DNA from 2 places in the Kineococcus sp. NBC_00420 genome. Region 2 is predicted to be linked to the other one. Evidence: riboswitches for the same ligand, from Rfam matches in the RefSeq annotation. Region 2 holds a riboswitch; the other holds the start of a gene.
What was found. A riboswitch is a leader RNA that binds a small molecule or an ion and turns the genes downstream of it on or off. The one in region 2 is predicted to bind cyclic di-AMP.
Positions count from the first base shown of each region.

Region 1: linked by a shared signal. The riboswitch ahead of OG218_RS21695 (C40 family peptidase) and the one ahead of OG218_RS10900 (transglycosylase family protein) in region 2 are both predicted to bind cyclic di-AMP.

Region 1 covers NZ_CP107930.1:4,399,034-4,404,776, forward strand. The annotation lists gene OG218_RS21685 (cryptochrome/photolyase family protein) at 1-1,270, opposite strand, end outside; gene OG218_RS21690 (metal-dependent transcriptional regulator) at 1,422-2,105, shown strand; cyclic di-AMP (ydaO/yuaA leader) riboswitch at 2,410-2,591, shown strand; gene OG218_RS21695 (C40 family peptidase) at 2,594-3,451, shown strand; gene OG218_RS21700 (HNH endonuclease) at 3,864-4,358, shown strand; gene OG218_RS21705 (hypothetical protein) at 4,449-4,784, shown strand; gene OG218_RS21710 (RNA-binding S4 domain-containing protein) at 4,792-5,007, shown strand; gene OG218_RS21715 (D-2-hydroxyacid dehydrogenase family protein) at 5,011-5,743, opposite strand, start outside.
Region 2 covers NZ_CP107930.1:2,235,092-2,240,834, forward strand. The annotation lists gene OG218_RS10885 (carbon-nitrogen hydrolase family protein) at 1-255, opposite strand, end outside; gene OG218_RS10890 (SDR family oxidoreductase) at 342-2,636, shown strand; gene OG218_RS10895 (lysophospholipid acyltransferase family protein) at 2,741-3,499, shown strand; cyclic di-AMP (ydaO/yuaA leader) riboswitch at 3,680-3,850, shown strand; gene OG218_RS10900 (transglycosylase family protein) at 3,849-4,520, shown strand; gene OG218_RS10905 (TrmH family RNA methyltransferase) at 4,584-5,216, opposite strand; gene OG218_RS10910 (ABC transporter permease) at 5,236-5,743, opposite strand, start outside.

The DNA.
Region 1 (5,743 bases), 2.2 Mb from region 2:
GCGCGGACTTCCCCGCGAGGTGGCCCAGCTCCGGGACCCAGCGGCGGACGTAGCTGCCGTCGGGGTCGAACTTCTGGCCCTGGGTGATCGGGTTGAAGATCCGGAAGAACGGCGAGGCGTCGGTCCCCGACCCCGCCACCCACTGCCAGCCGTGGTTGTTGCTGGCGAGGTCCCCGTCGCGCAACCAGTGCATGAACTCCCGTGCCCCGGAGCGCCAGTCGACGTGCAGGTCCTTGACGAGGAAGCTCGCGACGATCATCCGGACCCGGTTGTGGACCCACCCGACGGAGCGCAGCTGGCGCATCCCGGCGTCGACGATGGGGAACCCCGTGCGCCCCTCGGCCCAGGCCGTGAACGACTCGCCCACGGGTTCGTAGTTCATGGCCGCCAGTTGTGGGCGGTAGTACTCCCGGGCGGACTCCGGGCGGTTCCAGAGCACGTCGGCGTAGAACTCCCGCCAGCACAGTTCGGTCCGGTAGGTCTCCGCCCCCACCGACCGCTTCGCACGCAACGCGGCCAGCAGGGTCCGGGGATGCAGCTCGCCCCACTTCAGGGCGTGCGAGAGCTGGGAGGTGCCGTCGTGGTCGGGGCGGTTCCGCTCGCCGTCGTAGTCGGCCAGGGCGCCGTCGAGGAAGTCGTGCCAGCGCGCGAAGGCGGCGTCCTCGCCGGCCTCGGGGAGTTCGAGGTCGCCCAGGTCCGGTTCGCCCGGCCAGTGCGAGCCGTCGACCCCCGCACCGTCGTGCACCCAGTCGACGTCACCGGGATCGGCGGCGGGCGCGGGCCAGCCGTGCTCGTTCCAGGCGCGTGAGAACGGGGTGAAGACCTGGAACGGCTTGCCGGAGCCGTTGAGGATGGTCCCGGGCCCGATGGCGTAGGGCGTCCCGGTGCGGACCAGTTCACGGTCGTGACCCGCCAGCGCCGTCGCGACCGCGTCGTCGCGCCGACGGCCGTAGGGGCCGGCGTCGGCGCTGACGTGCACCCGGCGGGCCCCGACCCGCGCGGCGACGTCGTCCACGACCTGCGCCGGGTCGCCCGCTTCGACCACGAGGTTGCCGTCCAGGGACGCGTCGAGCGCCCGCAGCGAGCGGAGCAGGTAGGCGCGACGGACGTCCCCGGAGGGCTTCCAGAGCGTGGGGTCGATGACGAAGAGCGGGAGCACCGACCCTTCCGCCGCCGCGGCGAGCAACGCCGGGTGGTCGCTGAGTCGGAGGTCCCGACGGAACCAGAGCACGCTGGTCCTCGGGTCACGGTCCTGTTCGCGGGCGGCCACGCCGGGACGCTATCCGCGCGTCCGCCGCCCCGCCCGGTGGAGGCCCGGCGGAGGTGGGGCTCCGACCCGTCGGACGCTCTGCGCGGACACGCCCCGAACGCCCCGGGGTCAAGGGTGCGACCACCGGTCGCGATGAACGATGATGGGCACCGTGAGCGATCTCATCGACACCACCGAGATGTACCTCAAGACGGTCTTCGAACTGGAAGAGGAAGGCATCGTGCCGATGCGCGCTCGCATCGCCGAGCGGTTGCACCACTCCGGCCCGACGGTCTCCCAGACCGTGGCGCGGATGGAGCGCGACGGGTTGCTGCACGTGGGCACCGACCGGCGGCTGGAGCTGACCGACGCCGGCAAGCAGAAGGCGATGCGGGTCATGCGCAAGCACCGCCTCACCGAGCGCCTGCTGACCGACGTCATCGGACTGGAGTGGAGCCTCGTCCACGAGGAGGCCTGCCGCTGGGAGCACGTCGTCTCCGAGGAGGTCGAGAAGCGCCTCGTGGCGATCCTGGACCACCCGCACTCCTCGCCCTACGGCAACCCGATCCCCGGTCTGGACGAGCTGGGGGAGGAGTGCTCGACCGAGGACTTCCGCTCCGGTGTGCAGTCGCTGAGCAGCCCCGAGCTCGAAGGGCGCTCCGTCGTCGTGCGGCGCCTCGGCGAACCGCTGCAGACCGACGTCCCGCTGCTGGCCCGCTTCCACGCCGCCGGCCTGGTCCCCGGGGTCGAGGTCGTCGCGAAGTCGTCGGCCTCCGGCGTGGAGGTCGCGGTGGGCGAGGGTGTGGTGGACCTCACGTCGGCCGAGGCGTCGCACATCTTCGTCGCACTCAGCTGACCCCGCCCGACCCGGGAACCCCTCGACGACGCGGGGTTCCGGGCCCGGGAACAGCCCGGACAGCCGCCTGCCGGCCCTCCCACGGGTGATCTGCGACGGAGGGTGAAGGCCGAGGTCACCCGTTCGGCCCTCGGCGTCGTCCGCTTCCCGTTCTCAGTCGTCACTCTCTGTACATCAAGCCCGACTCGTCGTCACGTCCCCGGCACCAGTTCGTCACCGGGTCGTGACATTCGACCCAGGATCGGGTTATGGTCCACCCGCATCCTCGACAGCGCACGCGGATGCCCTCACGTGGACGCCGAGCCCTGCCACCACGCCGAGGTCCCCCGAGACATTTCATGGCAGGGGTGGGGGAACCACGTTTCCCGGGCGGAGCACGACCACCTGGTCGCGCCGAGTCCTTGGGGTGAAGCCGGTGCGAACCGGCCGGGGGATACTCCCTCCCGAACCCGACAGCTCACCTCGCAGGCGTCGGAGAGGCCACCACCTTGACGACTCGCGTCCAGGCGCGCCATCGCGCCGCCGTTCGTGCCCGTACCCCCCTGACCGACCTGTCCGACAGCGTCGCCCGCACCGCCGGCGGCGCCGTCCGCACCGGTGCGGTCGCCGCCGCCGCCGGTGGTCTGCTCGTCTCCGTCGCTCTCCCCGCGAGCGCCGTGACCAGTGCAGCCCCGGCCGCCGTCGGCTCGAGCGTCGCCTCGGTGGCGACCGCCGTTCCCGCCGCCTTCGGCACCACTGCCGCCGGCGTCGTGTCGGCACCCGCCACGGTGAGCACCCTGTCGAGCACCGCGACGTTCTCCGCTGCCCCGGCCGCTGCGCCCGTCGTCGTCGCCGCCCCGGTCCTCACCCGGGCCACCCGTACCGCGGACGCCGTCCCGGTCGTGGCCTCCAGCGTCGCGGAGAACGCGATCGTCGCCGAGCCCGCGCCGGTCGTGGCGGCTCCGGTGGCCGCACCGGCTCCCGCGCCCGCCCCGGTCCAGGCCTCGATGGGTGCGCGCATCCTCGACGTGGCCGACGACTACGCCGGTGTCCCCTACGTCTACGGCGGCACCACCCCCGCCGGCTTCGACTGCTCGGGCTACACCAGCTACGTCTACCGCCAGGTCGGCGTCGAGATCCCCCGGACCGCCGCCGCCCAGAAGTCGGCCGCGGCCACGATCTCCCGCGGCGACGCCGTCCCCGGCGACCTCGTCTTCTTCAGCAACGGCTCCGGCCGTGCCTTCCACGTGGGCATCTACGCGGGCGGCGGGATGATGTGGGACGCGCCGCGGACCGGCAAGCCCGTCCAGCTCCGCGCGATCTGGAGCGACGCCGTCACCTTCGGTCGCCTCGCCGCCACCGTCTGATCGAGGCACGTCACCGATCGGCGAGTGATCGTCGCTCGGGTCCGCAAGAACGGCGCTCGTCGCGCCCACCGGAGGAGGCTCCCGCCTCCGACGGTGGTGCGGCGGGCGCCGTTCTCGCGTTCGCGACCCGGCCGATCCGGGTCACCTCCCCGGTTCCGGCGCGCCCAGTGGGATTCACGGGAAAGTTGCTGACTCCACCACCCCTCGCGACGTAGGGTGCCGTCAACGACGACGGCACCCACGGAGGTCCGATGACCAGGCGTCACGGCGGCACAGCCACCGTGGTGCCCCACGCCCTCCAGCAGCACGCGGAGCACCACCACCACGTGCACCACCACCATGTGCACGTCGTCGCTCTCAGAGGCGCCCTCCCCACCGGGGACGGCGCCTCTCGTCGTCTCAGGAGGTGGATGTGCGCACGCTCGTGCTGAACGCCGGCTTCGAACCGCTCGCGGTGGTGTCCTTCCGCAGGGCACTCGTCCTCGTGCTCGCCGGGAAGGCGTCGGTGGTCCTCGCCGACGCCGACCCCGTCGTCGGCGCGACGATGAGCCTCGAACGGCCCTCCGTCATCCTGCTCACGCGCTACGTCCGCGTCCCGCGCGGCCAGGTCGTCCCGGTCAGCCGGCGTGGCGTCCTGCGCCGCGACCACCAGCGCTGCGCCTACTGCCGCGGCCACGCGAGCACCGTCGACCACGTCCTGCCGCGCAGCCGCCGCGGCCCGGACACCTGGGAGAACCTCGTCGCCTGCTGCGTGCGCTGCAACAACGCCAAGGGCGACCGCACCCCCGAGGAGATGGGCTGGAGCATGCCGTTCCGACCCGCCGCCCCCCGGGGCGCGTCCTGGGCCGTGCGGGGGGCCGAGACCCCCGACCCCCGCTGGGACGAGTTCCTCGCCACCGCCGCCTGACCCCGGTCCCGCCGGCGGGACGACGGACGGCGTCCGGGGTTCCGCCGTGCGGATGACGAGGACGGCGCGGGTGGGTGCGACGCTGGGGGCATGGACGAGAACAAGAGGCAGGGCGAGTCGATCGACGCGGTGCTGCGGGGTCTGCTGAAGCAGGGCCGGCTGGACCCGGGAGCCGAACGCCTCGCAGAACAGGGCATCGACCGGCTGAAGGCGTTCCTCGGCTCGACCCCGGGGGCGCGGACCACGACCGGGACCGAGGTCCCCGAGGACGCCGAGGTGGTCGTCCCCGGCGGGCGGGAGATGCTCATGCACACGATCCCGCTGCCCGACGGCACCCGGGTCGAGGTCCTGGTGCCGGAGCGCCTCACCCGTGCCGAGGCCGACCGGGTCGCCGGTGTCCTCACCGCGCTGGCCGTCGATGAGTGAGGTGGCGGTGGAGACGATCGACGTGGAGGTGACGGGGATCGTGCGCCTCGGGCAGTTCCTCAAGCTCGCCGGCGCCGTCGACTCCGGTGGGGAGGCCCGTGAGGTCCTCCAGGCCGGGGAGGTGACGGTGAACGAGGAGCCCGAGGACCGCCGGGGTCGTCAGCTCTCCGACGGTGACGTCGTCGCCCTCGGCGACGGGTCCTGGCGCGTCCTCGTCAACTGAGGGTCAGCCGAGCACCCGCACCGGGCGGCCTGCCCGCCAGGCCGTGACGTCCTCGACGGCGTCGAGGTACATCCGGCGGTAGGAGTCCTGCGTCACGTACCCCGTGTGCGGGGTCAGGACGGTGTTCGGGGCCTCACGCAGCGGGTGGCCGAGGGGCAGGGGTTCGACGTCGTACACGTCGAGCCCCGCCCCGGCGATCGTCCCCGCGTGCAGGGCCGCCACGAGCGCGTCGGTGTCCACGACCGGGCCTCGCGAGGTGTTCACCAGGAACGCCGTGGGCTTCATCGTGGACAGTTCCGCCGCACCCAGCAGACCGCGGGTGCGCTCGGAGAGCCGGGTGTGGACCGAGACGACGTCGCTGCGGCGCAGCAGGTCCGCCTTCGAGACGGGTTCCACGCCGAGCTCCCGGGCCTGCGACGGGTCGAGGTTCTCCGACCACGCGAGGACCTCCATGTCGAAGGCCTGCGCGATCCGCGCGACCCGGCGGCCGAGTTTGCCCAGCCCGATCGTGCCGAAGGTCAGCCCGGCCAGGTCCAGCCCCACACCCAGCTGCCAGTGCCCCGCCCGGAGGCCCGCGTCCTCGGCCGGGACCCGCCGGGCCAGGGCCAGCACGAGGGCCCACGTGAGTTCGGCCGTCGGCGTCGCGGTCGTCGGTGTGCCGGCCATCCCCGTCCCGCAGACCAGGACCCCGTGGCCCGCGGCGGCGGGCAGGTCGATCGCGGCGTTGACCATGCCC
Region 2 (5,743 bases):
CTCGGGCATCCCGACGACCAGGGCGAGGCCGTGGCGGCGGGCGGTGTCGCGGACCCGGTCCAGCAGGCCGGGGGCCAGGGCCCGCACCCGCTCCGGGGTGTCGGGGCCGAGGTCGTAGCCGGTGAGGAACATCTCGGGCGTGACGAGCAGCTCGGCCCCGCGGGCCACGGCGTCACCCGCGGCGACCTCGAGGGCGGCGAGGTTGGCCTCGGGATCGCCGGTCGTCCCGGCGGTCTGCAGGCAGGCGATCTCCACGGGCGCGACCCTACGGCCCGGTGGTGTGCGCGGCGGGGGAAGCGCGAGGGAACGGGGCAGTGGTGGGGACGTGACAGGATTCGCCGGTGCGATTGGCTGAGCAGCTCGACGGCAAGCGTTTCCTCCTGACCGGGGTGACGGGCTTCATCGGTGAGGCGCTGCTGCAGCGTCTGCTCGTCGACCTGCCCGGGACGACGGCGGTCGCCCTGGTGCGTCCGAAGCCGGGTCAGTCCGGCGAGGACCGGCTGCGCGGGGTGCTGCGCAAGGAGATCTTCCGCGCCGCGGGTGAGGTCGACGACCTGCTGAAGACGCGGGTGCAGGCCCTCGAGGGCGACCTCGCCGACGTGCCGGAGCTGCCGTCCGACATCGACGTCGTCGTGCACTGCGCGGGTGACGTCTCGTTCGACCCGCTGATCCAGGACGCGTTCACGACGAACGTGGTGGGCACCCGCGCGCTGGTCGAGCGGACGCTGGAGGCCAACGAACGGGGTCACGGCGCCGTCCACTACGTGCACGTCTCGACGGCCTTCGTCGGCGGCCGACGTCGGGGCGCCGTCCCGGAACGCGCCGTGGAGCACCGGGTCGACTGGCGCACCGAGACCGAGGCGGGGCTGCGCCTGGCGGCCCGCATCGAGGAGGACTCCCGCCTGGAGGTGCAGCTGCGGACGTTCCTGCGTGCCGCCGAACGCGACCACGGTCGCGCGGGTCCGCTGAGCGTGGCCGCCGGGGCCGAGGAACGCCGGGTGCGCTGGGTCGCGGACCAGCAGCGCGCCGCGGGCAAGGAACGGGCCCGCACGCTGGGTTGGACGGACTGCTACACCTTCACCAAGTCGATGGGTGAGCGGCTGGTCGAGGAGATCGCCGCCCCCGTCATCCCGACGACGATCCTGCGCCCGAGCGTCGTGGAGTCCGCCGTCCAGCACCCGCACCCGGGCTGGATCGAGGGCTTCAAGATGGCCGAGCCGCTGATCCTGGCCTACGGCCGCGGTGAGCTGACGGAGTTCCCGGCGGCACCGGACGCGGTCCTCGACGTGGTGCCCATCGACCACGTCGTGAACGCCATCCTGGTCGCGTCGGCGACCCCGCCGCCGTTGTCGCAGCCGGCGTACTACCACGTGTCCTCGGGCAACCGGAACCCGTTGACGTTCCGCCAGATCTACGAGTTCATCCGCGAGTACTTCACGGAGCACCCCTTCGACTCCTCCCCCGCGGTCATGCCCACGTGGGACTTCCCGGGGGGTCGGGCCGTGGAGCGCAAGGTCCGGGCCGGGGAGCTGCTCACCGGCGCGGGGAACCGGCTGCTGGCGTTCGCGCCGCGCTCGGAACGGGTCCGCGAGGCCTCCCGCAAGCTCGACACCCTCAGCCGGCAGCTCGACAGCGGTCGTCGCTACATGGACCTGTACAAGGCCTACACCGAGGCCGAGCTCCGGTTCGTCGACGACAAGACGCTGGCGCTGCACGAGTCGCTGGACCCCGCGGACGCGGAGCTCTTCGGCTTCGACACCTCGACGGTGGACTGGCGCCACTACTGGCTCGACAGCCACTGCCCCAGCGTCACGACGCAGATGCGCAAGTACGAGGAGATCCGCCGTCGGCGCACGCTGACCGAGTCCACCGGCCCGCGGGCGCTGAAGCCCGTCGCGGAGGGTTCGGCGCCCGTCCTCGCGGTCTTCGACCTCGCCGGGACGCTGATCCCGGGGACCGTCGTCGACTCGTACCTGACGCTGCGCCTCTCGGCGCTGGACGCCCCGGCGCGGGTCGCGGAGTTCGGCCGGATCATGCGCCACCTGCCGGGGTGGATCGCCGCCGAACGGCGCGACCGCGGCAGCTTCCTGCGTTCCCTCTTCCGCGGGTACGCGGGCGTCGACCTGGACCTGCTGGAGGCCTACGTCGACGACGTGCACGCGCCGCGCTTCCTGGAGCAGGTCTCCTCGGACGCGTTGCGGCGCATCCAGGGTCACCGCGACGCCGGGCACCGGACCATCCTCATGACCGGCGACGTGCGCCAGGTGACGCGGCCGTTGTCGGCCCTCTTCGACGAGGTCGTCTGCACCGACCTGGACGAGGAGCTCGACCTCGGCGGGCGCCGTCGGGCCAGCGGCTTCCTGAAGTCCCCACCCCTGGTCGGGGAGGCGCGGGCCGCCTGGCTGCGCCGCTACGCCGAGGTCGAGGGGGCGGACCTGTCCGCCAGCTACGCCTACGCCGACTCCCACGTCGACGTGCCGCTGCTGAAGTCGGTGGGCAACCCGACGGCCGTCTCGCCCGACGTCCCGCTGTTCCGGGTGGCCCGCGCCTCGCGCTGGCCGGTGGCGGACTGGGCGGCGAGTTCGCCCGCGCGGCGGCTGCGGGTGCCGCAGCAGGTGCTCGCGGGCACCGACTGAGCCGTGCCGGAAGGCTCCCCGGGGGGTCGACGTGGCAGGATGCGAACCGTGCACTCCACACCGTCGAGCAGTCGATGCGGACCGCCGGTGTCGAGGACCGAAGGATGGCGAGGCTGATGGGGATCCCCCGACCGACGCGGATCGTGCGTGCGCTGCCGTTGCTGCGCAAGCACTCCGGGTCTGCTCCCGAGGACAAGGCCGGTCGGGCGGTCCACCGCAACGACTGGGTGCGCTCGGGCCCGGCCACGGCGGTGCGCTCCGGGCTGCAGCGGGTCCTGATGACCCCCGTCCTCCGCTCGCAGGTGACGGTCCACGTGCACAACGCCGAGGTGCTGGACCGCCTCGGCGGCGCGGCCGTGCTGGTCGCCAACCACTCCTCGCACCTGGACGCCCCGGTGCTGCTGGAGGCCCTCGGACCGCGCCGTCGCCGCCGGATCGCGATCGCCGCGGCCGCGGACTACTTCTTCGACGTGTGGTGGCGCGCGGCCCCGTCGGGCCTGGTCATCGGCACCTTCCCGCTGGAACGCCGCGGGACGGCGGGGGCGAGCGCGTCCTCGCAGCTGCTCGCCGACGGCTGGAGCCTGGTGATGTTCCCCGAGGGTGGGCGCAGCTACACCGGTGAGATGCGCCCGTTCAAGAAGGGCGCGGCGTACCTGGCCCTGGAGGCCGGGGTGCCGGTCGTGCCGATCGCCCTGCGCGGGACCTACGACGCGATGCCGCCGAAGCGGAACTGGCCGGTGAAGGGGCGTCCGCCGATCCACGTGACCTTCGGTGAGCCGCTGCACGGACGCGAGGGTGAACGGGCCGGGGACTTCACCCCCCGGATCGAGGAAGCCGTCGCGAAACTGCTCGCGAACAGCTGATCCGAGCGCTCCAGGGCGTGATCTGCGCCACACGCGGACGTCACTCACCAGCCTGATCAGGGGTTTCGTGCACGTTCACGTGACGGTGCGGACACGGCACGGTGTACGCCGGGCCTCGCGCTTGTTACGGTCGGCCCGTCCCTGAGCCCGTTCGGGGACACGTCGCGGAGACGCCGAGTCCTGCCCACCGCGCCGGATGCAGAACCCGTGGGCAGGAGCGGGGGACCCAAGGTTCCTCGGACCACCGCAGTCCGCTGCGGAGTCCTCGGGGTGAAGCCGCGTCCGCGCGGCCGGGTCACACCTTCGACCCGAACCCGACAGCTGACCTCGCAGGCGTTGGAGGCCAACCATGTCTGCGATCCGTCGCGCCCCGTCCCGTCTCGTCCGCCGTGGCCTGCTGGCCACCTTCGCCGCCGGCGCTGCCGGTGCCGCTCTGCTGGGCCCCGTCTCCAGCGCCTCGGCCGCTCCCGTGCAGGAGTGGGACGCGCTCGCCCACTGCGAGTCCAGCGGCAACTGGCACATCAACACCGGCAACGGCTACTACGGCGGGCTGCAGTTCAACCCGCGCACCTGGACCAGCTTCGGCGGTGGGCAGTACGCGGGCCGCGCCGACCAGGCCTCCCGTGAGCAGCAGATCGTCGTCGCCGAGCGCGTGCTCGCGGCCCAGGGCTGGAACGCCTGGCCGTCCTGCTCGCGCCGTCTCGGCCTGCACGGCTCGGCCGACCCCGTCGGCCAGGAGGCCGCGCTGCTCCACCCGGCGCCCGCCCCCGCTCCCGCTCCGGCCCCCGCTCCCGCTCCGGCCCCCGCGCCTGCTCCGGCCCCCGCGCCGGTCGCCGTCGTCGAGGCCGCTCCGGCGCCCGCCGCCCGCACCTACACCGTCGCCCCCGGCGACACCCTCTACCGGATCGCCGTGAACAACGGTGTCGCCGGCGGGTACGTCGCGGTGTGGAACGCCAACCGCGGCCTCATCGGTGACAACCCCGCGCACATCGCCGTCGGCCAGGTCCTCGTCCTCCCCTGACCCCTCCCGTCCGCGATCGTGCAGGGATCCCCGGCACGATCGCGGACGGTGGTCCGACCAGCGTCAGGGACGCTGGTCGAAGACGTGCCGGCGCACCCAGGCGTGCATCGCGACGGCCGCCGCCGCCCCCACGTTGATCGAGCGGGTCGAGCCGAACTGCGCGATGGCCAGCACGTCGACGCAGTGCGCGACCGCCTCGTCGCTCAGTCCCGGACCTTCCTGCCCGAAGAGCATCACGCACTCGCGCGGGAGGTCGTAGGTCTCCAGCGGTACCGATCCCTCGACGTTGTCGATGCCGACGATCGGGAGCCCCCGTTCGGCGGCCCAGGCGACGAGGGCCTCCACGTCGGCGTGGTGGTGCACCGACAGGTACCGGTCGGTGACCATCGCGCCGCGCCGGTTCCACCGCCGGTGGCCCACGACGTGCGCACCGGCCGCGTTCACGGCGTTCGCGGTCCGCACGACGGAACCGATGTTCGCGTCGTGCTGCCAGTTCTCGACCGCCACGTGCAGCGGGTTCCGGCGGGTGTCGAGGTCGGCGACGATCGCGGCGTTGGACCAGTACCGGTACTCGTCACCCACGTTGCGCCGGTCACCCTCGAGCAGCAGCTCGGGGTCGAAGCGCGGGTCGTCGGGCCAGGTCCCCTCCCAGGGCCCCACGCCGACGACCCGCTGCTCCTGGACCTCGTCACTCACCGGACCATCATCGCAAGGCTCAGACGGCCTTCTTCCACGCGGACCGGAAACCCAGCGAGCGGCCGGTCTGCAGCAGGCTGTTCTCGTAGAGACGGCGCGCGACGGTGACGAAGAGCACGGCGGTGGCCGCGATGATCAGCAGCGAGAGCAACGGTTCCCACAGGGCGACGTCCCCCTGGACCACTCGCTTGGGCATGACCATCGGCGAGGACAACGGGATGTAGCTCAACGCGGTCTGCAGCGGGCCGGGTTCGTTGGCGAGGAAGCTGGCGAAGAACGGCAGCATGACGAACATCTGCACCGGGGTCGCCGTCGACTGCAGGTCCTCGAGCCGGCTCGCCATCGCGCCCGCCGCGGCCCACAGGCAGGAGAGCATCGCGAAGCCGAGGACGAAGAAGACGAGGAACCACGCGGCGGCGCTGGGGATGCCCGGGATGCTGTCCAGCAGTTCCGGCTGGGCGATGCGCAGGGCCGCCACCCCGGCGACGACGAGCAGCAGGATCTGGCCGAAGGCCAGGATCCCGTTG